Regions from separate parts of the Lentzea sp. DG1S-22 genome, predicted to be linked through region 1. Evidence: riboswitches for the same ligand, from Rfam matches in the RefSeq annotation. Region 1 holds a riboswitch; each other region holds the start of a gene.
The links. Region 1 has a riboswitch for cobalamin ahead of V1227_RS04170 (hypothetical protein). Riboswitches for the same ligand answer to the same signal wherever they lie in the genome.
Positions count from the first base shown of each region.

Region 2: another riboswitch for cobalamin. It lies ahead of V1227_RS35840 (putative cobaltochelatase); the one in region 1 lies ahead of V1227_RS04170 (hypothetical protein).
Region 3: another riboswitch for cobalamin. It lies ahead of cobN (cobaltochelatase subunit CobN); the one in region 1 lies ahead of V1227_RS04170 (hypothetical protein).
Region 4: another riboswitch for cobalamin. It lies ahead of V1227_RS14310 (CbtB domain-containing protein); the one in region 1 lies ahead of V1227_RS04170 (hypothetical protein).

Region 1 is NZ_CP143276.1:906,196-913,679, reverse strand. It holds gene V1227_RS04185 (AAA family ATPase) at 1-707, opposite strand, end outside; gene V1227_RS04180 (GH12 family glycosyl hydrolase domain-containing protein) at 1,022-1,771, shown strand; gene V1227_RS04175 (serine/threonine-protein kinase) at 1,892-3,028, shown strand; cobalamin riboswitch at 3,059-3,201, shown strand; gene V1227_RS04170 (hypothetical protein) at 3,295-3,627, shown strand; gene V1227_RS04165 (GNAT family N-acetyltransferase) at 3,659-4,228, shown strand; gene V1227_RS04160 (hypothetical protein) at 4,501-4,749, shown strand; gene V1227_RS04155 (MFS transporter) at 4,765-5,955, opposite strand; gene V1227_RS04150 (TerC/Alx family metal homeostasis membrane protein) at 6,119-7,168, opposite strand; gene V1227_RS04145 (MmcQ/YjbR family DNA-binding protein) at 7,298-7,484, shown strand, end outside.
Region 2 is NZ_CP143276.1:7,534,728-7,542,211, forward strand. It holds gene V1227_RS35815 (hypothetical protein) at 1-40, shown strand, start outside; gene V1227_RS35820 (quinone oxidoreductase family protein) at 24-860, opposite strand; gene V1227_RS35825 (helix-turn-helix domain-containing protein) at 940-1,446, shown strand; gene V1227_RS35830 (threonine aldolase family protein) at 1,454-2,416, shown strand; gene V1227_RS35835 (hypothetical protein) at 2,614-3,024, shown strand; cobalamin riboswitch at 3,137-3,285, shown strand; gene V1227_RS35840 (putative cobaltochelatase) at 3,322-5,226, shown strand; gene cobO (cob(I)yrinic acid a,c-diamide adenosyltransferase) at 5,237-5,851, shown strand; gene V1227_RS35850 (cobyrinate a,c-diamide synthase) at 5,848-7,224, shown strand; gene V1227_RS35855 (cobalt-precorrin-4/precorrin-4 C(11)-methyltransferase) at 7,256-7,484, shown strand, end outside.
Region 3 is NZ_CP143276.1:8,223,000-8,230,483, reverse strand. It holds gene cobN (cobaltochelatase subunit CobN) at 1-1,418, opposite strand, end outside; cobalamin riboswitch at 1,454-1,587, opposite strand; gene V1227_RS39240 (hypothetical protein) at 1,596-2,591, shown strand; gene V1227_RS39235 (precorrin-8X methylmutase) at 2,588-3,208, shown strand; gene V1227_RS39230 (precorrin-2 C(20)-methyltransferase) at 3,205-4,656, shown strand; gene V1227_RS39225 (cobalt-precorrin-6A reductase) at 4,628-5,350, opposite strand; gene cobM (precorrin-4 C(11)-methyltransferase) at 5,347-6,087, opposite strand; gene cbiE (precorrin-6y C5,15-methyltransferase (decarboxylating) subunit CbiE) at 6,084-7,229, opposite strand; gene V1227_RS39210 (TIGR03618 family F420-dependent PPOX class oxidoreductase) at 7,210-7,484, opposite strand, start outside.
Region 4 is NZ_CP143276.1:3,267,664-3,275,147, reverse strand. It holds gene V1227_RS14325 (TetR/AcrR family transcriptional regulator) at 1-172, shown strand, start outside; partial or broken gene V1227_RS14320 (transposase) at 208-800, shown strand; gene V1227_RS14315 (CbtA family protein) at 820-1,566, opposite strand; gene V1227_RS14310 (CbtB domain-containing protein) at 1,583-1,771, opposite strand; cobalamin riboswitch at 1,805-1,979, opposite strand; gene V1227_RS14305 ((2Fe-2S)-binding protein) at 2,028-2,678, opposite strand; gene V1227_RS14300 (phosphoribosyl-ATP diphosphatase) at 2,787-3,050, shown strand; gene hisG (ATP phosphoribosyltransferase) at 3,064-3,924, shown strand; gene V1227_RS14290 (antibiotic biosynthesis monooxygenase family protein) at 3,921-4,232, shown strand; gene V1227_RS14285 (phosphoribosyltransferase) at 4,166-4,807, opposite strand; gene V1227_RS14280 (thioesterase family protein) at 5,024-5,797, opposite strand; gene V1227_RS14275 (RecB family exonuclease) at 5,794-6,639, opposite strand; gene V1227_RS14270 (site-2 protease family protein) at 6,736-7,484, shown strand, end outside.

The sequences.
Region 1 (7,484 bases):
CACCGGCACTCGACCACGCGGAACTCCGCACCGGCCCGGCTGGCCAGGCTGCGCCAGCGCTCCCTGGTCGCGACCAGTTCGGTGGGGTGGTCCAGGATGGCGGACTGTCCGGCGAGGAGCTGCCGCAGGGCGAGCGTGGTGAGCACTTCCTCGGCCATCGCCAGCGGGTCCTCGAAATGGCGCCCTCCGAACGGGGTCAGCGCGCCGAGCAGCCAGTCGGTGGCGAAGACCGGGATCCCCAGCTCGGCGCCCGCGGCGTCGGCCAGGGTGCTCTTCCCGCTGCCGGGCAGCCCGGAGAACACGACCAGCCGGGCACCCGTGGCGGCGGAGGGCAGGTCGTGGTCGGTGAAATCGGCCGGCAACCCCGGCGTCAGACCGGCCGGCACCAGCCCTTCGACCCACGTGGTGGCGATCCGATGCGGCCGTGCGGTCTCGACGACGCAGGTGACGACGTCGACGGTGCCGTCGTGGCGGAGGATCCGCGCCCGCGCGGTGGTCTCGCCGACGTCGAGACCGACCACGACGACCGGCGCGTAGTGGGCAGCGCGGCCACGGGTGACCTCGACGTACCGCTCGGGCGTGACCGCGGCGGTGAACGCAGCCGCGAACACGTCGGACGCGTCCGCTCCCCAGCCGGGTGTGCCGTCCAGGCCGTCGAGGATCCACTCCAGTCTCGCCAGGGCAGGACTGGCCGCGAAACGGTGCACTGGTTCCCCCGGGCGACGTGGTCGAGTCGAGTCGATCGAGCCTAGCGAGCCCACACGGGCACAGGCCGGAAGTTCACCCACGACTGAAAAGACCGTTGCCGAGATCCGGGAACGGCACGAATCCAGAAAGCAGCCCCGCCGAATGGCACCGTCGATTCGACCTGTCGTTCGACACCCGGAGATAGCCGCGAAACCACGTGCTGCCAGGGATTTCTCCACCACTCGACCATTCACGCACTCATTCGACGAATTCGCCCGCTCATTGACACGCCGGTACATTGGGAGCGCTCCCATAATCTCCTGTAGGAGTCATCATGCGAAGGACCATCCGTGCCGTCGCTGCCGCCGGCCTCCTCGTCGCGAGCACGTTGATCGCGACGACGGGTCCGGCCCAGGCCGATGTGACCATCTGCGACCAGTACGGCTCGACCACCATCCAGGGCCGTTACGTGGTCCAGAACAACCGGTGGGGCACCTCGGCGCAGCAGTGCATCAACGCCACGTCGTCCGGTTTCCAGATCACCACCCAGCAGGGCTCCGCCCCGACCAACGGGGCGCCGGTGTCGTACCCGTCGGTGTTCCTCGGCTGCCACTACACCAACTGCTCCCCCGGCTCGACCCTGCCGATGCAGGTCAGCCGGATCCGCAGCGCCACGTCGTCGATCAACTACCGGTACGCGGGCGGCACCTACAACGCCTCGTACGACATCTGGCTCGACCCCACGCCGAAGACCAACGGCGTGAACCAGATGGAGATCATGATCTGGTTCCACCGCCAGGGCTCGATCCAGCCCATCGGCAGCGCGGTCGGCACCACCACGATCGGCGGGCGCACCTGGCAGGTGTGGCGCGGCAGCAACGGCTCCAACAACGTCATCTCCTACGTCGCGCCGTCGGCGATCACCTCGTGGTCGTTCAACGTGCTCGACTTCATCAACGACGTGCGCGCCCGTGGTGCGATCACCAGCTCCTGGTACCTGACCAGCATCCAGGCCGGGTTCGAGCCGTGGAACGGCGGTGTCGGCCTGGCGGTCGACAACTTCTCGGCCTCGGTCAGCGGCTGAGCCGGGGCACCCACCAGCCGCCGGGCGGTCGTCGTCGGCGACCGCCCGGCGGAATCGGGTGGTTGGGATTCCCGGGAGGAGGGAACACACGGGGCGACCGACCGCCGGAGAAGGGTTGCGATGACCTCGTCCGCTCACGACCGCAGGCTCGCCGACCGCTACGAGATCGCCGAGCTGCTGGGCACCGGCGGCGTGGCCGAGGTCCGCCGCGCCCGGGACACCAGGCTCCACCGCGACGTCGCGGTCAAGCTCTTCCGGGCCGGGTCCGAGCTCTCGCAGGAGCGCCGGTTCGCCAACGAGGTCAAGACCCTCGCCGCGTTGTCCCACCCCGGCCTGGTCCGGGTGCACGACGCGGGCACCGCCGACGGCGCCCCGTTCGTCGTCCTGCAGCTCATCGACGGTCCCACTCTGCGCGAACGCCTCGCCGACGGGCCGCTCGCTGTGGACGACGTGCGGCACCTCGGCGCCCAGCTGGCCAATGCGCTCGCGTACGTCCACGCACGAGATGTCGTCCACCGCGACATCAAGCCGTCCAACATCCTCCTCGACCGGCACGGCAACGCCCACCTGGCCGACTTCGGCCTCGCCAGGCTGATCGGCTCGACGCGGCTCACCAGGACCGACCAGGTGGTCGGCACCGCCGCCTACCTCGCCCCGGAACAGGTGCGCGGAGACGAGTTCGGCCAGCCGGTCGACATCTACGCGCTCGGCCTGGTGCTGCTGGAATGCCTCACCGGCCACCGCGAGTACGAGGGCAGCGAGATCGAGGCCGCGGTGGCGCGGCTGCACCGGCAACCCTTCATCCCCGAAGGCCTCCCTCCCGACTTCGAACGCCTGCTGATGCTGATGACGTCCCTGTCCCCACGCCGCCGCCCCAGCGCCGCGGAGTGCGCGCGGGTGCTGCGCGATCCGGACCGGCCGATCACCCACGTCCTGCCTCCCGCGCGACCACGTCGCACGACACGTGTGCTCGCCGCGTCGGCCGCGGCGACCGTGATGGCCGCGGCGGGCGTCGCCTTCGCGGTCCTCTCACCGTCACCTCCCGGCGAGTCCGCACCCGCCCAGACCACCACCGCACCTCCTCCGACGTCCACGACCGCCGCCCCGGCACCGGCCACTGCCTCACCCCGGACGCAGACGCCGGCCCCGGTCCTGGTCGCCGAGGTGAGCCCGCACCGCGAGGAGCCCGCCAAGAAGCCGGCGCACGACAAGCCCGTGCCGCCCGCCAAGGGCAAGGGCCACCCCGGCAAGGGCTGAACGTCGTCCGGGACGCGGTGTTCCTCCCCACATCGGATCTCCGCCCGGGACGTGAGAGCCTGGGGACGTTCAGCGCGGCGTGGGGGAAGTCCGGTGGGAATCCGGCGCTGTCCCGCAACGGTGTGCCTCCTCGCGAGGCGAGCCCGATCACCCGTTCCGCGCGGTGTCACCAACTCCTGTCGTGGATGTGCGGGAAGGGTTCCGATGCACGCGTCCGGCGCTCGCCGCTGTCCTCGCTCCAGCGCACAAGCGGGTGGAACAACGTCATGACGTCACGGATCACCGTCTGCCGCGGCTGCTGTTGCGGCACCGCGCGCAAGCACCCCGAGGTCGACCACGACCGCCAGTTGGAGCTGTTGCGCGAACGGCTCCCGTCCGTGCGCGTGGCCGACTGCCTCGACGCCTGCGAGGTGTCGAACGTGGTCGTGGTCCAGCCCAGCCCGGCCGCGCGCGCCGCGGGAGCGAAACCCGTGTGGGTGGGATCGGTCCTGGACGACGACGCGGTGCACGGCGTCGCCGACTGGGTCGACGCGGGCGGTCCCGGTGCCGCCGCGCCGCCGCCCCTGGTAGCCGAGCGGATCGTCGCCACACCGAGGTGAGCTCCGGCGGACGAGCCGCCGCACGGGTGTCGTGACAGAAGCCCGGCAGGCCGCCATCCTGGTCGCCGTGGGCTACCAGGTGCGGTTCGCGGACCCGGAGGCGTTGCTGGGCCTGCGATCGGAGGTGTTCCGGTTGTACCGCTCGGGTTTCGCGGGGCCGCCCTACTCGGAGACCGAGGAGGAGATCGCCCGCTTCACGGACGGGCGGTTCGACCGGAGCATGGCCACACCGGGCGCTCACGGGTTCGTGGCGTGGCGCGGTGAGACCGTCGCCGGGCTGGTCTACGGCTGGCCCGCTCGCGGGGAAGTGCCCGGAGATCGCGGCTACGCCCTGGTGCACAGCTGCGTCGCGCCCCACCTGCACCACCTGCTCCGGCCGCCGGCGTTCGAGGTCGTGGAGCTCGTGGTGGACCCGGCCCACCGGCGGCGCGGGCTGGGCCGGCTGCTGCTGGATCGCATCGTCGAAGGGCACGCCACGGCCTGGCTCGGCACCCACCCCGACGCACCCGCGCGGCGGCTCTACGAGTCGGCCGGCTGGACCGTGATCGGCCAGTGCGAGGACGGCCGTCAGCAGATGCTCATCATGTCGCTGTCCCGCTGACGCGGACGGAGATCGCCGTTGTGGCCCGGGAACGGCCTCCCGGCCCTACTGTGACGACGCACGAGACTGGTGCCGCTGCAGTGGGCCTCGCTCGTCGTGATCTCCATCGATGCCGTCGTCATCCTGTCCGGGTTCGTGACCGGCAGCCCGCTGCTGCCGCGGTCGGCGAACGTCGTGCTGACCGTGATCTCCTTGGCGCTGGTGCTGGCGGCGGCGCTGCTGACCGCGGGTACAACTTCGAGAACCCGACGCTGTCCGCGTGGTCGGTCGTGGTGGCGGCGATCGCCTTGCTGGGCGGGGCCTTCCTCTTCGCCTACGCGCTGCTGACCGACACCACCGCCGGGACCTTCGAGCAGCGCGAGGGCAAGTACGTGGAGTCCAAGGGCGGTGCCGTCGTCCGCGAACTCACCGAGGACCGGTACGAGTCGGTGATGGCCGCGAACCAGCGCGGGTGGGCGGGCCTCGCGGTCGCCTTCGCCGGGGGCACCTTCCTCTACGCCGGGATCCGCCACCGCAACTGACCGAGGACCGGTGAGTTAACGCGGCACGCTCGCGGTGGACAGCGCGGCCGCCAGCACCCCGATCAGCCCGAGCACGACGAACACCGCCGGGAAGCCGCCCAGTGCCGCCGCGAGTGCGCTGCCCGCCCACGGCGCGACGGCCGCGGTGAGCATGACCGGTGCCGTCAGCAGGCCGTTGAGCTGTCCGTAGTGGACGGCGCCCCACCGGTCGGTGATCGCGGTCGCCTGCACCAGGGTGAAGATCCCGCGCGTGACGCCGGCGAGCACCGAGCCCGCGATCAGCAGGAGCGCGGGTCCGGGAACGAGCCCCAGCAGGATCGTCACCGCCGCGCTGACGAGGAGCACCGCCAGGGTGCGGGTGCACACCGACGTCCTCGCGGCCAGCCTGGCGTACCCGAGGCGCCCGAGCACCTGGCCCACACCGCCGAGGCCGAGGGCGACAGCGGCGCCCGAGGTGGTCATGCCGCGTTCGGTGAGCAGCGGGACGAGGTTGATCACGACGGCATACACGCTGAACGCGGCCAGGCTCATCGCGACCACGAGCACCAGGAACGGCCTGCTGCGCGCCACCGCCGACGGCGTGTGGACGGTTTCGTGCTCGATCGCGGGCCACGGCAGCCGCAGACCCCACAGGTGCAGCGGGATCGTGGTGACCGCCAGGAAAGCGGCGAGCACTAGGTAGGTGCCGCGCCAGTCGAGCCGGTCGTTCAGCACCGCGGTGAGCGGCGCGAACACGGTACTCGCCAGACCGGCGACCAGGGTCAACGCGGTCAGGGCCGTCACCCGGCGCTGCCCGTACCAGCGGGTCAGGGCGGCGAACGCGGGCGCGTAGAAGACACCGGCCATCGCGACACCGGCCAGCAGCCACGCCGCGGTGAACCACACCGACGACCTCGCGCTCACCAGCGCCACGAGCGCGAGCACGGCGACCACCGAGCCGGTGGTCATGACGGCGCGCGGACCGTGCCGGTCGAGCAGCCCGCCCACGGGGATGCCCACCAGGCCCGCGACGACCTGGCTCGCGGAGAACCCGGCCGTGATCGCCGCGAGCGACCACCCGGTCCGGGCGCTGATGGTCGGCAGCAGCACCGGGAAGGCGTAGTACAGCACTCCCCAGCTGATGATCTCGGTGGTGCACAGGACGACCAGCACGCGGCGCAGCCCGGTACCGAGATCGGGTCGCGTCGTCGCGGTGTCAGCGGGCACCGGACCAGGCCCGTTCGCGGGACGGGGATGTCGGCGCACGGCCGCAGCTCGTCATGCCGACCAGGTAAACACCCGGCCCGGTGTGGCGCAGCCGGTTTTCACCCTGTGGGCGGGCGGTGCCGCCGGGCCGGACCGGGCAGGACACCCGTCGGTGGCGCTTCGGCTAGGAGGACCGGCGATCCGCCGCCTGCGGCTGGCCCTTCCCCGAGCGCCCGGCGGACGCCCTGCGCGTCCGCAGCGAGCCCGGGTGGGCCTTGACCGACGGGTCCCGCTTGGTCTTGACGAGGCTCGCCACCGTCACGACCGCGAGCACGACGGCGATCACGGCGAGGCTGAGCAGCGTGGGGATCTCGGGCACGCTCTTGCTGACGTCCTCGTGCGCCCACTGCAGGATCAGCTTCACCCCGATGAACGCCAGGATCAGCGACAGCCCGACCGACAGGTACACCAGGCGGTCCAGCAGGCCCTGGACGAGGAAGAACAACGCGCGCAGGCCCAGCAGGGCGAAGGCGTTGGCGGCGAAGACGACGTACGGCTGGGACGTGATGCCGAAGACCGCCGGGATGGAGTCGAGCGCGAACAGCAGGTCGATGGTCCCGATCGCGATCAGCACGACGAACAGCGGCGTCACCATCCGCTTGTCACCCTCATGGGTGAACAGGTCGCCGCCCGCGTAGTCGTCGGTCACCGGCAGCACCCGGCGCGAGGTCTTGACCACGACGTTGTCCTCGATGTCGGGGTCCTCGTCCCGGTGCCGGTACAGCTGCACCGCCGTGTAGATCAGGAGCAGGCCGAACAGCAGGAACACGAACGAGAACAGCGACAGCAGCGTGGCGCCGAGCGCGATGAAGATCCCCCGCATGACCAGCGCCAGCACGATGCCGAAGGTGAGCACCTTGTGCCGGTGCCGGTCGGGCACCGAGAAGGTCGACATGATGATCACGAAGACGAACAGGTTGTCGACCGAGAGGCTCTTCTCGACGAGGTAGCCGACGAAGAACTCGGTGCCCGGCCCGCCGCCGTAGTGCAGCGTGAACCAGACGCCGAACCCGATGGCGATCGCCACGTACCCCACCGACCACGCGGTCGCCTCGCCGATCCCGACGTGGTGGGGGCGCTTGGCCGCGACGACCAGGTCGACCGCGAGCAGCGCCACGACCAGGCCGATCGTCAGCAGCCAGGTCAGCAGGCTGATGTCGAGCTGCGCACTCATGTGACCTCCCGGCGCCGGAGCGTGCGCTCCGGCCGCTCACGAGTACCCCGTCGCGCGCCGTTGGTCACCCTTCGGCGAGTTTCCCTTCGTCCAAGCCGGACACGCCGGACCGCTGCGACGATGACGGCCATGACGACCTGGGACGACGTGGTGACCCTGGCCTCGCGACTGCCGGAGGTCGAGGAGGCGACCTGGTACCGGACGCCGGCGCTGAAGGTGGCGGGCAGGAGCTTCGCCCGGCTGCGCAGCGAGGCAGAGGGCGGGCTCGTGCTGCTGTGCGGCCTGGACGAGAAGGCGGCGCTGCTCGCGTCCGGCG
Region 2 (7,484 bases), 1.9 Mb from region 1:
GTCGTTCCGCGCGCCGCGGTCGGTCACGGTCGCGCGATGAGCTTGCCCCTCGTGGTGCGGGCTTCGAGCGCCCGGTGCGCCTCGGCGATCTCGTCGAGCCGGTAGACGTCGCCGAGCACGGGTTCGAGCCCGAGTCCGAGGACCTCCTCCGGCGTCGTGTTCCGCGGCAGGCCCATCACCGCGACGCCCTTGCGGAAGATGTCGCTCGCCGTCACGTCCAGCGGTTCGCCGCTCGCGTACCCGAAGACGACCATCCGGCCCACACCGTCCCTGAGCAGCTCGAACGCGCGCCTGCCGACCTCGCCGCCGATCGACTCGAAGACGACGTCCACCGGGTCGAGGCCGTCCCAGTCGTAGCCGATGCCGCCCTTGCTGGACGCTTCGAGCACGGTGGCGCCCGCGCGGCGGGCGAGCTGCACGAGCAGGGTGCCGACACCGCCGGACGCCGCCTCGACCAGCACCCGGTCGCCCGGCTGGATCCGCGCGGCCTTCGCCGCCGCGACCGCCGTGGTGCCCTGCAGCAGCAGCGCCAGCGCCTGGTGGTCGCTCACGCCGTCCGGCACGTCGACCGGGTTCTCGACGACGGCCTTCGTGGCGTACGCGCCGTCCCTCGGCACGCCCATGACCCGGCGGCCCTGCCGTGTCGTGCCCACGACCTCCGACCCGAGCGTGGCGGGCAGCGACGGCCCCGGGTACCAGGGGAAGAGCTCCCGGCCCCTGCCGCGGCGGATCACGGTCTCGCCGTAGTTGAGCCCGATCGCGGTGACGTCCACGAGCGTGTCGCCGACCGGGTCCGGCACCTCCTCGACCCGCAACACCTCGGGCCCGCCGAACTCGTGGAACCGCACTGCCTTCATCATCTTCCTCCCCAATAAGCGGACCGTTGGTCCGGTTGTTACTATACGGACCGTCAGTCCGCTTGTGTCAAGGGAGAACCCGTTGGAACGCGCCGACGCCGCCCGCAACCGCGCCGCGATCCTGGCCGCCGCCACCCGGCTGATCGGGGAACGCGGCATCGACGCCGTGTCCGTGGACGACGTCGCTGTCGCGGCAGGCGTCGGCAAGGGCACCGTGTTCCGCCGGTTCGGCGACAAGGCGGGCCTGGTCAGCGCCGTGGTCGACGAGACGGCGGCGTCGTGGATCAGGACCGCGTCGCTGGAGTGCCGCACCGCGGGGGAGTTCGCCGGCACGCTGTTCGACCACGTGCTGGCGTCGTTGCCGCTGGTCATCGCCGTGGAACGGACGACGGTCCGCAGCTGCGAGGGCAACTTCCGCGTCACCGTGGAACGCCTGGCCCGGCTGGTCGGCTCGACGTTCAAGGCGCACACCGTGCTGGCCGTCCTGCGCGGCGAGCACATCGAGTTCCTGCTGAACCAGGGCATGACCGCCGACGAGATCCGTGCGGGCGTCATCTCTCTCGCGGACACTCTCGCGGCTGAGGTTTGATGCTGGGGTGCTGAACCGCCAACTCTCCGGGATCCGCAAGAAGACGCTGCTGGAACGGCTCGGCCCCGTGCCGGACGTCGACCCCGACCGGTACGGCGACGGCGGCCCGGTGGAGACGCTGGAGAAGCGGGTCGCGGAGCTGCTGGGCACCGAGGCGGCGCTGTTCGTGCCCACCGGCACCATGGCGCAGCAGATCGCGCTGCGCTGCTGGGCCGACCGCACCCACAACCCGATCGTGGCGATGCACCCGCGGGCGCACCCCTTGAACCACGAGGACGACGCGCTGACCGTGCTGTCCGGCCTGCGCCCGGTCGAGGTGCGCGACTCCGAGGTGGGCTCCTGCCCGGAGCCGTACGGGACGCTGCTGCTGGAGGTGCCGGACCGCGAGGCCGGGTTCGTCCTGCCGACCTGGGACGAGCTGACCTCGCTCGTGGACCTGGCACGGGAACGCGACGCCGTCGTGCACCTCGACGGCGCGCGGCTGTGGGAGAGCACGTACGGCCTCGGCAAGCCGCTGCCCGAGATCGCGGGCCTGTTCGACTCGGTCTACGTGTCGTTCTACAAGTCGCTCGAAGGCGTCTCGGGCGCGGCGCTCGCCGGTTCGCAGGACTTCGTCGACCAGGCACGCGTCTGGCGGCACCGGTACGGCGGCATGCTGTTCCAGCAGTGGCCCGCAGCCCTGTCGGCGTTGCACGGCCTCGACACCGTGCTGCCCCGGCTGGGCCTGTACGTCGAGCACGCCAAGGTCGTGGCCGCCGCCTTGGACCTGCCCGAACCGCACACCCACCAGTTCGCGCTGCACCTGCCGGGCGACCCGGCGCGGCTGACCGAGGTGAGCGGGCCGTTCCTCGGCGGGTTCTGGCGGGACGGGACGCTCGCCAAGACGGAGATCACGGTGGCGGAGCCCGCGCTGGAGTGGACCGCCGACGAGGTCCGGGAGGCCTGGGCGGAGTTCCGGAGCCTGATCTAGGGCGACGTCGCCTGCCATCGCCCGATCGTGTCGCCGAGCCTTCTGCCACGATCAGATCTCGGCGTGATCAGGAGGCAGTTCGACATAACCGCCCACGTGTTCGTGGACGAGACCGAGGAGAGGGCTTCCTGGTCACCGCGGCGGCGTTGCTCACGGGTGATCCGGTCTCCGCCCGCCGGACCGTGCGCGGTCCGGTCATGGCCAACCAGCGGAGGATCCACTTCCACAAGGAATCGGATCAGCGCAGGAAGCAGATCCTCGACGTGGTGGTGGAGATCGCGCCGGAGGTCACGATCCACGACGGATCGGCGCACGTGCGCAGGCGCCAACGGGATGCATGCCTCGTCCGGCTGGTCTGCGACCTCGCGGTGTCCGGCGCCGGAATGCCGGTGCTCGAACAGGACGATTCCGTCCTCGAAGCCGACAAGAAGCTCCTCTACCGCTGTGTTCGAGATCTCGGGTGTCACGAGACGCTCGTCTACCGGCACCACCGCGCCCACGAGGAACCGCTGCTCGCGTTGCCGGACGCGATCGCCTGGTGCTGGCACCGGGGTGGTCAGTGGAAGAAGCGGGTGCAGCCTTTGGTCGCCGCCGTGGAAGTCGTCTGAAAACCGCGAAACCCGGCCCACCCACCGTCCGGAAGGCTGCCGGGTCCACTTCGCAGCGCTAGTGCGACTGCGCGGACCAACGATACCGCACTTCTGACGCGACGTCGCTCACCTGGCTGTTGGACACGGCGGTGCGAAATGCGACGATGCCGGGGCTGTGAGGGGAGTGCGAGGAAGCCGGTGCGAATCCGGCGCCGTCCCGCGACTGTGACCGGCCCGGCAGGTCGGGAGTCAGGAACTCGTCCCCCTCTTCACCTGACCGCGGGCGTGGACACCCGAGGAAGGACTTCACCGAGCATGTTCCCCTTTTCGGCTGTCGTCGGACATGACGACCTCCGGCTGGCCCTGCTGCTCAACGCCGTTCACCCCGGCATCGGCGGCGTTCTCGTCCGAGGCGAGAAGGGGACCGCGAAGTCGACGATCGTGCGTGCCCTCGCCGCACTCCTGCCCGAGCTGGAGGTGTCGGCGCACTGCCGCTTCGGGTGCGTGCCCGGCAGCGCGGACTGCCCCGACGCGCCGCACGAGGGCGTGGAGCGGCGGCGCGCGAAGCTCGTCGAGCTGCCCGTGGGCGCCACCGAGGACCGGCTGGTCGGCTCCCTCGACCTCGAGAAAGCGCTGACCGAGGGCGTGCGGGCGTTCCAGCCCGGGTTGCTGGCGGCGGCGCACCGGGGCGTGCTCTACGTCGACGAGGTCAACCTGCTGCACGACCACCTGGTCGACCTGCTGCTCGACGCCGCCGCGATGGGACGCGCGCACGTCGAGCGCGAGGGCGTGTCGATCTCGCACCCGTCGCAGTTCCTGCTGGTCGGCACCATGAACCCCGAGGAGGGCGAGCTGCGGCCGCAGCTGCTCGACCGGTTCGGGCTGACGGTGGCGGTGAAGGCGGCGCGGGACGTCGGCGTGCGCACCGAGGTCATCCGGCGCCGGCTCTCCTACGAGGCGGACCCGGTGGGGTTCGCGCGGAAGTGGGAGGACGAGGACACCCTGCTCCGGCAGCGGATCGCCGACGCGCGGCACAGGCTGCCCGCGGTGTCCCTCCCGGACGGTGAGCTGCGCCGGATCGCCGCCGTCTGCGCGGCTTTCGAGGTCGACGGCATGCGCGCGGACCTCGTGGTCGCCCGTGCCGCCACGGCCCACGCGGCGTGGCGGGGTGCCGATCAGGTCGAGGAGCAGGACGTCGAGACCGCGGTCCGGCTCGCGCTGCCGCACCGGCGCCGCCGCGACCCGTTCGACGAGCCCGGCATCGAGGAGCAGCAGCTCGAGGACGCCATGCGGCAGGCGGCCGAGCACGCGGAGGACCCCGGGGAGGGACCGGACGACGACGGGCCGGGTGGTGGCGAGCTGCCCGAACCGCAGGAGGGCCCGAAGGGCGGCGGGAACGCGCCCGGTGACCGTCCGGCACCGGAGCCCGCGCCCGCGTTCAAGGCACGGCTGCTGGAGGTGCCCGGAGTCGGGGAAGGCACGCCCGGCAAGCGTTCCAGGGCACGCGCCCGCACGGGCCGGGTCGTGCGTTCGTCCACAGTGGACGGAAGTGGGCTGCACCTGGTCGACACGCTCACGAACGCGGCGCCGCACCAGCGGGCCCGCGGCCGCAGCGGACCGGGACTGCTGCTGACGGGCGCCGACCTCCGCAAGGCGGTCAGGGAGGGCAAGGAGTCGAACCTCGTCCTGTTCGTCGTCGACGCCTCCGGCTCGATGGCGGCGCAGAAGCGGATGTCGGCGGTCAGCGGCGCGGTGATCTCGTTGCTGCGCGACGCCTACCAGCGCCGGGACAAGGTCGGCGTGGTCACGTTCCGCGGCAGCCAGGCCGAGGTCGCGCTGCCCCCGACGACCTCCGTGGACGCGGCGGCGACGCGGCTCAGGAAGATGCGCACCGGAGGACGGACCCCGCTCGCGGACGGTCTGCTGAAGGCCCACCGGGTGCTGGAGGTCGAACGGCTGAGGGATCCGCGCAAGCGCCCGCTCGTGGTGCTGCTGACCGACGGGCGCGCCACGTCGTCCGGGCTCGGCGGTGACCCGGCCGCGGACGCGCTCAAGGCCGCCGGACTGCTGGAGCAGACCGCTGTCGTCGTCGTGGACTGCGAACAGGGGCACGTCCGCCTCGGGCTCGCCCAGAAGATCGCCGAGGCGCTGCAGGGCACCTGCGTGAGGCTCGAACAGCTGTCCGCCGACCACCTCGCCGGCGTCGTCCGGGCCGCATAAGGAGATCCCGATGCCTCAAGGACAACCCACCGAGGTGCCGAAGGACGGCCTGACCACCCGTCAGCGCCGCAACCGGCCGTTGCTCATGCTCCACACCGGCGAGATGAAGGGGAAGTCGACGTCGGCGTTCGGCCTCGCGCTGCGCGGCTGGAACCAGGGCTGGGACATCGGCGTGTTCCAGTTCGTGAAGTCGGCCAAGTGGAAGGTCGGCGAGGAGTCCGCGTTCAAGGCGCTCGGCCGGCTGCACGACGAGACCGGCGAGGGCGGCGCCGTCGAGTGGCACAAGATGGGCGAGGGCTGGTCCTGGACCCGCAAGCAGGGCACCGAGGACGACCACGCCACCGCCGCGCGGGAGGGCTGGGCGGAGATCGCCCGTCGCATCCGGTCCGAACGCCACGGCCTCTACGTGCTCGACGAGTTCACGTACCCGCTGCACTGGGGCTGGATCGACGTCGACGAGGTGGTCGACGTGCTGACGACCAGGCCCGGTCACCAGCACGTCGTCATCACCGGCAGGTACGCGCCCCAGGCCCTCGTCGACGCCGCCGACCTCGTGGTGGAGATGACCAAGGTCAAGCACCCGATGGACGCCGGGCAGAAGGGCCAGCGGGGGATCGAGTGGTGAACAGGCTGGTCGTCGCCGCCCCGGCGTCCGGCAGCGGCAAGACCACCGTCGCCACCGGTCTGATGGCCGCGCTGCGCCTGGCCGGGTCCCGGGTCGCGCCGTTCAAGGTGGGGCCCGACTACATCGACCCCGGCTACCACGCGCTGGCGACGCGGCGGCCCGGCCGCAACCTCGACCCGGTGATGGTCGGCGAGCACCGGATCCCCGGCCTGTTCGCGCACGGTGCCAAGGGCTGCGACATCGCCGTCGTCGAGGGCGTGATGGGCCTCTTCGACGGCCGCGTCGACACCGCGGGCATCGGCTCGACCGCGCACGTCGCCAAGCTGATCAACGCGCCGGTGCTGTTCGTCGTGGACGCCCGCGGGCAGAGCCGGTCGCTGGCCGCGCTGCTGCACGGGTTCCGCGGCTACGACCCGACGGTCCGGCTCGGCGGCGTCATCCTCAACCAGGTCGGCTCGGAACGGCACGAGCAGGTGCTCAGGTCGGCGTGCGACGAGGTCGGCCTCGACGTGCTCGGCGTGCTGCCCCGCGACCCGCGGTTCTCCCTGCCCTCACGGCACCTGGGCCTCGTGACGGCCGCGGAGCACGGGCCGGAGGCCGTCGCCGCGGTCGACGCGATCGCCGCCGCCGTCGCGAAGCACGTCGACCTCGACGCGGTGCGCAGGCTCGCGTCGTCGGTGCCCTCGATGGCCGTCGCCGCGTGGGAGCCCCAGGTCGACCGCGTGCAGGACGAGCCGCTGGTCGCGGTCGCCGGGGGAGCGGCGTTCACGTTCGGCTACGCCGAGCACGTCGAGGTGCTGGAGGCCTCGGGCGCCGCGGTCGCCGTCGTCGACCCGCTGAACGACGAGGACCTCCCGGCGGGCACGGCCGGTCTCGTCCTGCCGGGCGGGTTCCCCGAGCAGCACGCGGAAGCCCTGTCGGCCAACGCGAAGCTGCGCGACGCCGTGGCGCGGTTCGCCCGGTCGGGCGCTCCCGTGCACGCCGAGTGCGGAGGGTTGCTGTACCTGGCCCGCTCGCTCGACGGGCACCCGATGTGCGGGGTGGTCGACGCCGAGGGGTTCATGACCCCGAAGCTGACCCTGGGCTACCGGGACGCGGTGGCCTCCGCGAGCTCGCCGCTGCACCCGCCGGGCAGCCGCGTGACCGGCCACGAGTTCCACCGGACCCAGCTGTCCACACCGCACTCGGCCCCACCCGCGTGGCACTGGCGCGGCGTCGGCTCGCGGCCCGTCGCCGAGGGGTTCGTGGTGGGCGGCGTGCACGCGTCGTACCTCCACACCCACCCGGCCGGTGATCCGGAGGCGGTGGCCCGTTTCGTGCGCGCCTGCCACCCGTTCGTGGCAGGAGTGGCAGACGGTACGGTCTTCGCTTAAGCCTCTTCCCGAAACCCCCTGTGGAGCTGTCGTGACGACGACCGGTCGGGTCTCCTTCGTCGGCGCCGGTCCCGGTGCCGCCGACCTCATCACTGTCCGGGGCGCGCGCCGCATCGCGGAAGCCGACGTCGTCATCTGGGCCCCGAGCGCGGTGGACGTCGAGTGCGTCCGCGAGCACGCCCGCCCCGACGCCGACCTGGTCGACTTCTCGCGCGTCACGCCGGAGGAGATCACCGACCTGTACCGCCGCGCCGCGGCCT
Region 3 (7,484 bases), 1.2 Mb from region 1:
CCGCGCGGCGGCTGGACGATCACCGCGACGTTGCCCGACCGCAGCGCGGCCAGCACGATCTCGCCGTCCTTCGACCTGCTGTGGTCGACGAACAGCGTGCCCGGCGCGTCGCCCCAGTGCTCCCGCATCGACTCGCGGAAGTCGTCCGGCAGCGTCTCGTAGAACTCGCGGTAGTCGGCCGCGGCGATGCGGATCGGGTTGCTCTCGAACTGCTCCTGCGTGAGCCAGTCGGCGTCCTGGCCACCGGCGGCGATCAGCGCGTGGATCAGCTTGTCGCCGTCGAGCTCGTCGACGCCCGGCAGCTCGTCGCCGATGTCGTAGCCGTGCTCCTTCATGGCCTTGAGCAGCCGCACGGTCGACGCGGGCGTGTCGAGCCCGACGGCGTTGCCGATGCGCGAGTGCTTCGTCGGGTACGCCGACAGCATCACGACGACCTTGCGGTCCTCGGCCGGGATGTGCCTGAGGCGGCCGTGGCGGACCGCGATGCCCGCGACGCGCAGCGCCCGTTCCGGGTCGGCCACGTAGACCGTGAGGCCGTCGGAGTCGACCTCCTTGAACGAGAACGGGACCGTGATGATCCGGCCGTCGAACTCCGGGATGGCGACCTGGGTCGCGGTGTCCAAAGGAGACAGACCGTCGTCGTTGGAGTCCCACGTCTCACGGCTCGACGTGAGGCACAGGCCCTGGAGGATCGGCACGTCGAGCGCCGCCAGCGCACCGACGTCCCACGCCTCGTCGTCGCCGCCGGCCGACGCCTTCGCCGGGTTCGTGCCGCCGGCCGCGAGCACCGTCACGACCAGGGCGTCCGCCGCGCGCAGCGTGTCGAGCAGCTCGGGCTCCGCGGTGCGCAGCGAGGAGCAGTAGACGGGCAGCGCCCTGCCGCCCTTGGCCTCGATCGCGTCGCACAGCGCGTGCACGAACGCCGTGTTCCCGGCCACGTGGTGCGCGCGGTAGTAGAGGACCGCGACCGTCGGGCCCTCCTCCGGGGTGTTCTCCCGTTCCAGCACGCCCCAGCTCGGCGTGGCGGCGGGCGCCTGGAAGCCGTGACCGGTCAGCAGCACCGTGTCCGACAGGAACTTGTGCAGCTCGGTGAGGTTCGCCGGCCCGCCGTGGGCGAGGTAGAGGTGCGCCTCCGCGCAGACGCCGCCGGGTACCGTCGACAGCTCCATCAGCGCCGCGTCGGGCTGCATCTCACCGCCGAGCACCACGACCGGCAGTCCGCCGGCGAGGAGCCAGTCGAGGCCCTCCTCCCACATCCGGCGCCCACCGAGGATGCGCACGACCACCAGGTCGACGCCCTCGACGAGCGCGGGCAGGTCCTCGGCCGTGAGCCGCGCGGGGTTGCCGAGGCGGTACTCGGCACCGCTCGCACGCGCCGACAGCAGGTCGGTGTCGGAAGTCGACAGCAGCAGGATCACGCAGGCTCCATCCCTCGTGGGGTCCTCGCCCCAGGTTGCGGGTGACAGGCGAAGCGGAGTTCCTGACTCCCAGCGTGTCCGCTGGTCACAGTGGCGGGACCGCGCCGGATTCACACCGGCTTCCTCCTGTGCTTCGCCGTTCGGGCTCACCCTAACCGGCGGGTTACAGTCCGACCTATGCGTAGTCACCCGGATGCCTGCCCCGGCGCCGTCGAGCTGCACCCCGCGGCCGACGGCGGGCTGGCGCGCATCCGGGTGCCGGGCGGCACCCTTTCCGCTGCTCAGTGGGATGTCGTGAGGGTCGCGGCCGCCGAGCTCGGCTCGGGTTCGATCGAGCTGACCTCGCGGGCGAACCTCCAGATCAGGGGCCTCGCGGACGGGGTGGAGCTGGGCTCCCGGCTGCGTGCCGCCGGCCTGCTGCCCTCGTGGTCGCACGAGCGGATGCGCAACATCATCGCGGCGCCGCTGGAGGACAACCAGGCGCTGGTCGACGAGCTCGACGCCGCCCTGTGCGCGGACCCGTCGCTCGCCTCGCTGCCAGGCCGCTTCCTGGTCACGGTGGGCGCCTCGGTGAGCGGCCTGGGCGGCGACTTCGGCCTGGTCAGCCTGGGCGGCGGCGGGACAGTCCTGCTCCTCGCGGGCCGCGACACCGGCGTCCGCGTGACCGACCCGGTCGACGCCGTGGTGACCGCGGCCCGCCTCTTCGGGTCGCTGCGCGGCACCGCGTGGCGCCTGTCCGAAGTGGACGGCGGTGTGCGGAAGATCACCGAGCACTTCGGCGTCTCGCCGGGTGAGCGGTTCAGCCCGGTTGTGACTCCTGTCGCACCTTCACCTGTGACGCCGGGCGTCCCGCTCGGCCGGCTGGACGCGGCGCAACTGCCGGGCGTACCGCTGCGGCTGACCCCGTGGCGCAGCCTGGTGGTGCCCGCCGGGACCGGCACGTCCGGCTTGATCACCGACCCCGCCTCGCCGTGGCACGGCGTCAGCGCCTGCACCGGCCGCCCCGGCTGTGCCAAGTCGCTGTCCGACGTCCGCGCCGATGCGCGCGCTTGGCTCGGAACCCCGCACGACCGACCGGTCCACTGGTCGGGCTGTGCACGCCGTTGCGGTCGCCCCGCCGGCGATGTGATCGAGTTCGTCGCGACCGGCGACGGCTACGAGGAGATCCGTTGACGCAGTACATCAAGGACGGCGCGGAGATCTACCGCCAGTCCTTCGCCACCATCCGCGCGGAGTCGGACCTCACCAGGTTCCCCGGCGACGTCGCGACAGTGGTCGTCCGCATGATCCACGCCTGCGGCATGACCGATCTGACCGACGACGTGGCGTTCTCGCCGAACGTCGTCCGCGACGCCCGCGAGGCGCTGAACAACGGCGCCCCGGTCCTCTGCGACGCCAACATGGTCGCCTCGGGTGTCACGCGCCGCCGCCTGCCGAAGGACAACGAGGTCCTCTGCTACCTGCAGGACCCGCGCACGCCGCACAAGGCGCGGGAGATCGGCAACACCCGCAGTGCCGCGGCGCTCGAGCTGCTCGCGGACCGCTTCGAGGGCGCCGTGATCGCGATCGGCAACGCCCCCACCGCGCTCTTCCACCTCCTCGACCTCCTCGACCGGGGCGCGCCGAGGCCCGCCGCGGTGATCGGCGTCCCGGTCGGGTTCATCGGGGCGGCGGAGTCCAAGGAAGCCCTGGCCGCAACGGATCTGGAGCACCTCGTGGTGCTCGGCCGGCGCGGCGGGAGTGCCATGACGGCGGCGGCCATCAACGCGATTGCGAGCGAAGAAGAATGACGGGCAAGCTCTACGGTGTCGGCCTCGGTCCAGGCGACCCGGAACTCGTGACGGTCAAGGCCGCGCGGCTCATCGGCGAGGCCGACGTGGTGGCGTTCCACAGCGCCCGGCACGGCAGGTCGATCGCGAAGACCATCGCGGCGCCGTACCTCCGCGAGGGCCAAGTCCTCGAACAGCTCGTCTACCCGGTCACGACCGAGGAGTCGGACGACTACCAGGGCGAGATCGACGCCTTCTACGAGGAGGCCGCGAGCAGGCTCGCCGCGCACCTCGACGCCGGGCGCACGGTGGTCGTGCTCGCGGCGGGCGACCCGTTCTTCTACGGCTCGTACATGCACATGCACAAGCGGCTGGCCGACCGCTACGAGTGGGAGGTCGTCCCGGGCGTCACGTCCGTGAGCGGCGCGAGCGCTGTCCTCGGCACGCCGCTGGTCGAACGCGACGAGGTCCTCACGATCCTGCCCGGCACGCTGCCGCCCGCCGAGCTCGCGGCCCGTCTCGCCGACACCGACTGCGCCGCGATCCTCAAGCTGGGCCGCACCTTCGGCAACGTCAAGCAGGCGCTGCAGGACGCGGGCAGGCTCGACGGCGCCTGGTACGTCGAACGCGCCACGAGCAAGCGCCAGAGGATGTCGCCGCTGGTGGACGTCGACCCGGACACGGTTCCGTACTTCTCCATCGCCGTGCTGCCGAGCCAGTCCAGGCCGCCGAGGCCGAAGGGCGAGGTCGTGGTCGTGGGTCTCGGTCCCGGTTCCCGCGACTGGCTCACGCCCGAGGCACGCCAGGAGATCGAGGCCGCCGACGAGCTGGTGGGCTACAGCACCTACCTCAACCGCGTTCCGGAGCGTCCCGGCCAGCAGCGGCACCTCTCCCACAACCAGGTCGAGTCCGAACGCGCGGCCTTCGCCCTGGACCTGGCGCGCAAGGGTGCGCGGGTCGCGGTCGTGTCGTCCGGTGACCCCGGCGTCTTCGCGATGGCGACGGCGGTCCTGGAGGTCGCGGCGGAGACCGGGGACGTGCCGGTCCGGATCGTCCCCGGCGTCACGGCCGCGAACGCCGTGGCGGCCAAGGCCGGTGCGCCGCTCGGCCACGACTACGCGGTGATCTCGCTGAGCGACAGGCTCAAGCCGTGGGACGTCATCGCCGAACGGCTCGCCGCCACCGCGAAGGCGGACCTGGTGATCGCGATCTACAACCCGGCGTCCAAGGCCCGCACGCACCAGGTCGCGGACATGCGCGCTCTGCTGCTGGAGCACCGCGGGCCCGAGACCCCCGTCGTCGTGGGGCGGGACGTCGGCGGCCCGGAGGAGGAGATCCGGGTGCTCACGCTCGGCACCCTCGACCCGGCCACGATCGACATGCGCTGCCTGCTGATCATCGGTTCGTCGCAGACGGTCGTGACGGACGCGGGCGTCGTCTTCACGCCCCGGCGGTACCCGACCACCTGACGGCGGCGTCGACGTCGGCCACCACCTCCGCGGGCGGGAGCGGTGGCCGGCGCACGACCACGACGGGAACTCCCAGCTGTCGCGCGGCTTCGAGCTTGGCCGAGGTCATCGAGCCACCGCTGTCCTTGGTCACCAGGAGGTCGACCGCCCGCGACCGCATCAGCTCCAGCTCACCGTCCACAGTGAACGGACCGCGCGACAGCAGCACCTCGACGCGCCGCGGCATCGGCGGTTGCGGCGGCTCGACCATCCGCGCCAGGAACCACTGCGGGCAGCCCGCGAACTCCGCCAGGTCCTGCCGCCCGGTCGTGAGGAACACCCGCGAGCCCGGCAGGTCCCGCGCGGCCTCGGCGACGCTGTCCACCCACCGCCAGCCGGGCTGGGGCGTGAACCCGGGCCGCCGCAGGACGAGCAGCGGCACGCCCGCCCGGGCACAGGCCTCGAAGGCGTTGGCGGTGATCTGCCGCGCGAAGGGGTGGGTGGCGTCGATGACGGCGCGCACGTCGTTGTCCCGCAGCCACCGGGCCAGCCCGGCCACTCCGCCGAAGCCCCCGATCCGGACCTCGCCGGCGGGGAGGGCGGGGTTGCTCACCCGCCCGGCGAGGGACGAGACGACCCGGCGGTGCGCGGACCCCGCCGTCAGCCGCCGCGCGAGTTCGCGCGCCTCCCCCGTCCCGCCGAGGATCAGGATCATCGGACGCGCGTCGGCGAGTACAGGTGGCTGTCCGGGAACTGCGTGGCGCCGAGCACCTGCCCGACGATGATCACCGCGGTCCGCTTGATCCCGGCGGCCCCGACCTGCGCGGCGATGTCGTCCAGCGTCCCGCGCAGCACGACCTCGTCCTCGCGGGAGGCGTAGGCAACGACCGCCACCGGGCAGTCCGGGCCGTAGTTGGGCACCAGCTCGGCGACGACCTCGGAGATCCGCTGCACGGCCAGGTGCAGCACCAGGGTCGCGTGGCTGCGCCCCAGCGTGTCCAGGTCCTCGCCGGGAGGCATCGGCGTCGCCCGCTGCGAGGTGCGCGTGAGGATCACCGTCTGCCCGACACCGGGCACGGTCAGCTCGCGCTGCAACGACGCCGCGGCGGCCGCGAACGCCGGCACACCGGGCGTCACGTCGTAGTCGATCCCCAGTGCGTCCAACCGGCGCATCTGCTCGGCCATGGCGCTGAACACCGCCGGGTCGCCGGAGTGCAGCCGGGCCACGTCCAGCCCCTGCTCCGAAGCCGCGACCAGCTCGGCGACGATCTCGTCCAGCGTCAGCGACGCCGTGTCGACCCTGCGGGCACCGGGAGGGCAGAAGTCCAGCAGCTCCACCGGCACCAGGGCGCCCGCGTACAGGCACACCGGTGACGACTCGATCAACGACCGGCCCCGCACCGTGATCAGGTCGGCGGCGCCGGGCCCCGCCCCGATGAAGTGCACGGTCACTTCGTCACGCTCCACGTCGTCACGGGCATGTGCGGCCGCCAGCCGGTGAACTTGCCGACCGACGACCCGCGGTTCACCGCGATCCTCACCAGGTCACCGCCGAGCCGCGCGTACCACTGCGCCACCACGGCCTCGGACTCGAGCGTCACGGCGTTCACCACGAGCCGCCCGCCCGACGCCAGCGCGTCCCAGCACTCCTGCACCACGCCCGGCACGGTCAGCCCGCCGCCGATGAAGATCGCGTCGGGCTTCTCCAGCCCCGCCAGCGCCTCCGGAGCGCGTCCGATGTGGACCTCCACCGCGGGCACCCCCAGCGACGCGGCGTTGCGCACGATCCGCTCCGCGCGTTCGGCGGACTGCTCGACGGCGATGGCGCGGCACGTCGGATGCGTGCGCGCCCACTCGATCGCGATGGACCCCGTCCCGGACCCGACGTCCCACAGCAGCTGCCCCGGCAGCGGCGCCAATCTCGACAGAGAAATCGCCCGCACCTCTCGCTTCGTCAGCTGACCATCGGTCTCGTACGCGTCGTCAGGCAGTCCGGGCACCCGCGAAAAAGCGCTCCCGCGGTACTCGATCGCGATCACGCACAACGGATCGGCGTCCTGTCCGGACCAAGGGTAAACCCGCTCGGCCGGGCCACCTAGCTGTTCGAGGACCGTGATCGGCCCGGCGATCTCCGCGACCACCGCCGGGTCGCCGCCCAGGACGAGCACGCGCCGTCCCGGCGTCAGCACGGGGCGCAGCAGGTCGGCGGACCGCGCCACCAGCGACACGACCTCGACCTCGTTCAACGCCCACCCGAGCCGCGCGCAGGCCAGCGACACGGACGACGGGTGCGGCACGACCGTCACCCGATCTCCCAGCAACCGCACCAAGGTGGTGCCGATGCCGTGGAACATCGGGTCGCCGGACGCCAGAACGCACACGTCCGAGTACTTCTCGAACAACCCGGGCAACGCCGGCACCAGCGGTGACGGCCACGCGACCCGTTCGAACTCCCCCGGCACCAGGTCGAGCTGCCGCCGCGAGCCCATCAGCACGCGGGAGCGGGACACCGCCTGCCGGGCGGCCGGTGACAACCCTTCCCACCCGTCGGCGCCGATGCCGACGACAACGACGTCAGACCGAGCCGCTGACACGCCGCACCTGGATCTCGATCACGACGCGCTCCGGGTTGACCCTGGGCTCCCGGTAGCGCAGCGCGTACCGCCGCTCGGCCTCCCGGACCGATTCCACGTCGTCGCGCACGACGGCGGGACCCTCCACCGTGGACCAGCGGCGTCCGTCCACCTGGCACACCGCCGCGTACCCGGCCGCGCGCACGTGCTTGACCTTCCACGACGCGCCGTGCGTGATGATCCGCGCGACACCGGCCTCGGCGTCGAGGGTGACCC
Region 4 (7,484 bases), 2.4 Mb from region 1:
CGACCTGCTCGTCCGCCTGGCCACCGGCAGCGGCCTGGCCGATCCGCCTGCCGCGGCTCGCGCGCTGCTGGCCATCGCGGACGGCCTCACCGCCCACGTGGTCATCGGTCACCTCACCGCGCAGGAAGCGGCGGAGGTCCTGAACACGCACGTGGCCGGGCTGTGGAAATAGGATCTGCGGTGTGCAGCGGCCACGCCGGGACATCAGACACCGACCTGTGGACCGACGCGACCTGGATCGTGGACTCCGCCCGGGTCGGATGCGGCCGCTCCTGCGAGACCACCAGACGTTCCGAACTGGCCAGCTGGCCGGCTACTGCTCGTCGCATTCACGGTTCTCCTGGGGCCTGCGCCTGGTCTGCATCCCGGCCGGCCTGCCGATCATCTGGGCGCTCGCGAACCCGAGGATCGACGAACGCCAGGTGCTGATGGCGGTCCTGGACCATGATCCGTCCGTGCTGGCCGACCGACCCGGTCTACTGGTCATCGCGGACAAGGGCTACGTCTCCCGGGAGCTCGACACGTTCCTGGTCGAACGCGGGGTCCGGCTACTGCGCCCCAACTACCGCAACCGCACCCCACGCCCGGCCGAACACCTGCTCAAACCCGTCCGCCAGCTCATCGAATCGGTCAACCACACCCTCAAAGGCCAGCTCGACCTCGAGCTGCACGGCGGCCGCACCATCGACGGCGTCACCGCCCACATCGCCCAACGCATCCTCGCCCTGACCACCGCGATCTGGCACAACCGCGCCACCGGTCAGCCCATTACCCGATCCCTGATCGCCTACGACCACTGATCAGTCAGGACTTACCCGTCTAGCGGTGTGGCGCCGCGGCGGGGGTCTTCGCCCGGCGCGTGGCCGGGTCGACCAGCAGGCCGAACACCACGCCGATGCCGACGTAGAGCGTGGCGAGCTGGGCGAGCGAGCTGAGGCGGAACTGCCACAGCACGGCAACCGGCACGTCCGCGGGGATCGTGTCCGGTGACGCGGGGAACGCGAGCAGCACCACCGCGACGGCCGCGGTGACCGCGAGCAGCACGGCGGTCGTGCGGACCGGCTGCGACTGCTCGCGCAGCCGGCCGGCCAGCAGGCTCGCGCCCCACACGATCAGCAGGCCCGCGACCACCACACCGAGGTAGAGCGCGGTGCGGTGGTTCACCGTCTCCGGGTCGCCCACGGCGGGCGGGTTGGCCGGGTACTTGAGCCACGGCAGCAGCGCCACGGCGCCGAACACCGCGGCGCCGAACGTGAAGCTGCGCGTGAACGGCGTGCCGGCGGCGAACCAGCGCTTCGACAGCGCGTAGGCCGTGGCGAACACCAGGCCCACCGCGACGCCGACGATCACCACGCCGAGCATGCCGCCCACGACCTGCGTGCCGCGACTGACCAGCTCCTCACCGCCGTGGGAGTGGCCGTCACCGGAGGGTTCCCGCGCCGCCTCGACCGCGAGCGCGGCGCGGATCGGGATCTCGGTGACCAGGAGCTGCACGAGCGCGGAGGCGACGCCGGCGACGGCGCCGGCCGCGACCCCGCGCAGCGCAAGGGACCTGTACGTCGTCATCTGCTTGATCAGCGGATCAGTGGCACGGGACGCCGAGGGCGTGGCGGCCGTCGTGGAAGAACTCGTGCAGCAGCTCCGAGCTCGCGCCGAGCGCGAGGCCGTTCTCCTGCAGGACCAGGTAGGTGACGACCAGGCCGAGCAGTGAGACGGCGAAGGCCCACTTGGGCACGCGGACGGCGGACAGGCTTGCTGCGGGGCTCGTCATGACGGGCTCCTCCATACCTCGTGGAAGGTCAACTCTCCTTGCGGCGCCGCAGCCGGTCTCCTGACTCCCGGATCAACGCTGCCCCCGCGTCTTCCCAGCCCCTCGCGGGACCAGTGACGTGCTCGGCGGGGATCGCTTCCCGGTCACAGTGGCGAGGACCGCGCCGGATTCACACCGGCTTCCCGTCACTGCGGCGCGTGCACCGTAAGTTCACCGGCCCGTCAGGCACAACCGGCCATAAGAGTTGTTGCGTCCCTCACTTCACGAGCGGACAGTCGCCGCACTTCCCACCTGCGGCGACGCGGTAGTAGAGGCAGCAGCTCCTGCGCACGAACCCGACTTCGCCGGGAAAGCTCAGGAATTTCCCGGCCTGTTCGAAAGGCGGGGCGCTCATGAGCAGTTCGCCCCGTTCTTCCGCTTCCTCCGCCGTGAGCATCCGTGCGCGCACAACCATTTTCAGCGCACCCGCGATGTTCGACATCGCGTTGCCCCACAACAACCCTCGCGCCACCGGTGTGACCGACTGAATCGCCTCGACCACGGGTTCCAGCGCCTCGGCGGCGGGCGGGCCGAGCCGCGGCTCGTCGATGCGGACGCTCAGGCCGTTGACCGGGTGGTGCTGCCACCACAGGTTCTCCGGCCGGACGTCGATCGGGAGGTTCGCGGCCGTGAGCGGGCTGAGCAGCCGAGCGGTGTAGCTGAGGAAGAACAGGCTCGCCGCGACGCGGGGTTCTTCCGCCCGGTACCGGACAGCGATGGCGTCGATGGTGTTCTTCAGCGCCGGGCCGTCCAGGAGCGCCGTTCCCGGCGACCAGGAGTCGTCCGGACGACCCACGTCGAGCGCGAAGAACGGGTTGATCCCGCGCACCCGGCGCAGCGCTGCGAGGACCTCCGCGAATTCCGACACGGGAATTCACGCTACCGGGTGTTCATGCAGGACAGATCACGTCCACGGCCTGGGACAGACGCGACCGCGGTGCGGACCGGGGTCCGGGGGATGGGAGGATGTGGAGCCGTGAAGACCTTCGATTCCCTGTTCGCAGAGCTGACCGGACGAGCCGCCACCAAGCCGGAGGGATCCGGCACCGTCGCAGCGCTCGAGGCCGGCGTCCATGCGCAGGGCAAGAAGGTCCTGGAGGAGGCGGGCGAGGTCTGGATCGCCGCCGAGTACGAGTCCGACGAGAAGCTCGCCGAAGAGATCTCGCAGCTGCTGTACCGCCTCCAGGTGCTGATGCTGGGCCGCGGCCTGACCCTCGAAGACGTCTACAAGTACCTCTGACGGAGACCCCCACATGCTGCGCGTAGCAGTCCCGAACAAGGGTGCGCTCGCCGAACGCGCCTCCGCCATGCTCACCGAGGCCGGCTACCGGCAGCGGCACGAGCCGCGCGACCTGACCGTGCTCGACCCCAACAACGAGGTCGAGTTCTTCTTCCTGCGCCCCAAGGACATCGCGATCTACGTGGCGTCCGGTGACCTGGACCTCGGCATCACCGGCCGCGACCTGGCCGCCGACTCGGGCGCCGACGACAACGGCTCCTCCGTCGAGGAGCTGCTGGCGCTGGGCTTCGGTGCCTCGACGTTCCGCTACGCGGGCCCTCGCGGCACCGACTGGAAGGTCTCCGACCTCGAGGGCAAGCGCCTCGCCACCGCCTACCCGAGGCTCGTGGGCCGCGACCTCGAGGCCCGCGGCATCACCGCGCAGGTCATCCGCCTCGACGGCGCCGTCGAGATCTCGATCCAGCTCGGCGTGGCCGACCTGATCGCCGACGTGGTGGGCTCCGGCCGCACGCTGCGCCAGCACGACCTGGTGCCGTTCGGCGAGCCGATCTGCGAGTCCGAGGCGGTCCTGATCCACCGCAACGGCACGGAGCTGACCGCCGCCAAGAAGCAGCTGACGGCCCGCCTGCAGGGCGTCGTGTTCGCGCAGCAGTACCTGATGCTCGACTACGACTGCCCGCGCTCGCTCCTCGACGACGCCATCGCCCTCACCCCGGGCCTGGAGTCGCCGACGGTCGCCCCTCTCGCGAACCCGGAGTGGGCCGCCGTGCGCGCGATGGTGTCGCGCAAGGAGGCGAACAAGGTGATGGACGAGCTGGCCGCCATCGGCGCCAAGGCCGTGCTGGCCTCGGACATCAGGTTCTGCCGCCTGTGATCACGGAGCACGCCCTGCTGGACGTGCTGCCGGGTTCCGAGGCCGAGTTCGAGTGGGCGTTCGGCGAGGCGCGGGAGCTGATCTCCGCCTCGCCGGGCTTCCGCGGCCTGGAACTGCTGCGGTGCCTGGAGGCGCCGTCGCGCTACCTGCTGCTCGTGCGCTGGAACACGTTGGAGGACCACACGGTCGGCTTCCGGCAGGGGCCCTCCTACGAGCGGTGGTCTTCGTTGCTGCACCGCTTCTACTCGCCGTTCCCGGTGGTGTCCCACTTCGAGAGCGCCCTGAGCACCTCGTCGTCCGTGGTCTGATCGAAGTTCTCGTACCAGCTGCTGACGGCCCGGAAGTGCCTCGGGACGAGGACGGCGACGGTTCTCGTCGTGAAGCTCCGCAGCGACTCCCCGGCCGCGACGGGAACGGCCAGGGTGGTGCTGCGCGGGCGGTGGTGCGCGATCCACCCGAGCGCCGCCTTGGCCGTGACGCCGGTGGCCAGGCCGTCGTCCACGACGATGACGTCGCGATCCCTGATGACCAGCGGCTTCGTGCCCCGGTAGAGGGCGGTGCGCCTCCGGGCTTCCGCGCGTTCCTCGTCGCAGATCCCGCCCAGCTGCTCCTCGGTGAGGTTCAGGGCCCGGAGCACTGCTCTGTCGTAGATCGGTTCGCTGTCGGCCGTCACCGCGCCCACGCCGTACTCGGGGTGACCGGGAGCGCCGATCTTCCTCGCCACGACCACGTCGAGTTCGGCGTGCAGGTGCTCGGCCACCTCCTTGGCGACCGGGACGCCGCCTCTGGGCAGGCCGAGGACCAGCGGGTCGTGCCACGAGCGGTCCGCGAGTCGCGCTGCCAGGGCGCGGCCCGCTTCCTGCCGGTTCGCGAACCTCTTCACAGTCCCGTTGACGCTACGCCCCTCCGAGGCCGGTCGGACAGGTCGATGACATCGGTGGTCGTGGAGCCCGAGCCCGCGCGGGTGGCGACGAGGGCGAACCGGAACAGCATCGAGGCACGTCCCGGTGCCGGCCGCAGTGCGCGGAACCTGACCCAGCTGTGTCGACCGCGGGTCTTCGTGGCGGCGGTGGGGCTGCGATTCCTGTCGTGGCCTGTGTCAGCCTTCGCGGACGAACAGCGCCTGCGCCGTCGTCCCCACCGGCCCCTCCACGTCGTGCACCACGCTGGTCGCGAGCCCGACCCCGTCCTGCCCGATGGTGGTCCGCGCGTCCAGGCCGATCCACTCGCCGACAGGCGAGCGGTGCAGGTGCACCGTCAGGTCGGTGTTGATGGCGTACCACTTGCGGATGTCCAGACGGGACGAGACGCCGCTGGCCGAGTCCACCACGGAGAACAGGCGCTCCAGCGGAGACGGCTCCGAGCCCTCGACGACGGCCACGCGTGGGCGGGCCCACACCTGCGCGTCGCCCGGCGTGAAGATGCCGCCGGACAGGGAAAGCCACTCGACGGCGGCCAGGTAGCCGCCGGACCAGTGGTCCGGGATCTCCATCGGCACGGCCGACGTGGGCGGCGCGAGCGGCGGCGGTGCGCCGGCGGCGACGGCGGTGGTGTCCGCGCCGACGATGCGCCACGCGCGCGCCGTCAGCACCGCGCGGCCCTCGAAGGACAGCGAAGCCGCCAGCAGCTCCACCGAGCGGCCCGGGCGTTCGACCGAGGTGGCGACCGTCAGGTCGGCGACCGGGACGGGGCCGAGCACCTCGAACGTCACGCGGGCCAGGGCGGACGACGGGGTGCCCAGGCCTTGCAGGGCGCGGACCAGCAGGGCCGAGGGCGGGCCGAGGTGCTGGCTGTCCGGGCCCCACGGGCCCACCGTGTGCTGCGTGGAGCGGAACGTGCCGTCGCCCAGCGGCTCGTAGAAGGCGGCCATCAGTCGCGGTCCCGGAGGGCCTCGGCGTCGTCGGGCTCCGGCCAGCCGGGGTAGGGCGGCGGGGTGCCGTCGAAGGCCGGGCAGAACGCCTTGTGGTCGCAGTAGTCGCACAGGCGGCTGGGGTTGGGGCGGAAGTCACCGGTCGGGGCGGCGCGCATGATGGCCTGCCAGATCGCCTCGAGGGTGCGTTCGAAGCGGGCCAGTTCCGACTCGTCCGGCGTGTAGGCGAGGGCCTGGCGGTCGGCGAGGTACATCAGGCGCAGCTGGCGGGGGACGACGCCGCGCAGCTTCCACAGCACGAGGGCGTAGAACTTCATCTGGAACAACGCCTTCGCCTCGCCGATCTCGCGGGGCGCGGCACCCGTCTTGTAGTCGACGACGCGGATCTCCCCCGTCGGGGCCACGTCCACGCGGTCGATGTAGCCGCGCAGCAGCACGCCGGAGGACAGCTCGGACTCCACGAGCAGCTCGCGGGACTCCGGTTCGAGGCGCCGGGGGTCCTCCAGGCCGAAGTAGCCGTCGAGCAGCTTCGTGGCCGACGCGAGCCACTCCGCTTCCTCGGCGCCGCCCGGCTCCTCGAACAGCGTGGCGAACTCCGGGCGTTCGCCCTTCACGCGCTCCCACGCCGGGGCGATCATCGCCCGCGCGCGGTCCGGCACGCGGTCGGCGGCGGGCAGGGCGAACAGGTCTTCCAGCACCGCGTGTACCACCGTGCCGCGCACCTGAGCCTTCGTCGGCCTCTCCGGCAGCCGGTCGACCGCGCGGAACCGGTAGAGCAGCGGGCACTGCTTGAAGTCCCCTGCCCGGGAAGGCGAGAGCGCGGGCCTGCGCAACGTGGTGCTCATGCTTCGCACCCTAGGACAGGGGTCTGACAATCCCGTTCCCGCCACCTGGCCGCGCACCAGACCGCGAGATCACACCGGTGGCTCTACAGTGCTCCCGTGGCCGCGCGGACCAGCGAACGAGAGGGCGGCCTGCTGCTGTTCCGGGTGGCGGGCATCCCGGTGCTCCTCGCGCCGTCGTGGTGGATCGGCTCGGCGATCATCGTCGCCTTCTACGCCCCGCTGGTCGACGACATCGCCCCCGGCACACCGGCGGGGACCGGCCTGCTCGTCGCCGCGCTCTTCGCCGTGTTCCTCGGTCTGAGCGTCCTCGCGCACGAGCTCGGCCACTGCGTCGCCGCCCTGCGGCTCGGCCTGCCGGTGCGAAGACTGCGCCTGTACCTGCTCGGCGGGCTGTCCGAGATCATGCGCACCCCCGGCAGACCCAGCCACGAGGGGCTGGTCGCCGGCGCGGGACCGGCGGTGTCGGTGGCGCTGGCGGTGGTCTTCGGCGTCGGCGGCTTCGCGATGACGCCCGGTGGCGTGCTGTGGCTGCTCGTGGTGCAGGTCGCCGGGGCGAACCTGGTGGTCGCCATCTTCAACCTCCTGCCCGGCCTGCCGCTGGACGGCGGGCGGATCGTCCGGGCGGGAGTGTGGGCCGCCACAGGTGAACGCGCGGCGGGCACCCGTGTCGCCGTGTTCGGTGGTTTCGCCGTGGCCGTCGCACTGGTGGCGTGGGCGCTCTACGGAGTCACGGCGGGCGCGGAAGACCGATGGCTGCGCTTCGGTGTGTGCGTGCTCACGGCGTGGGTCGTCGTCGCGGGCGCGAGAAGTGAGCTGGCCAGCGAACGGCGCCGTACCTGGCCCGT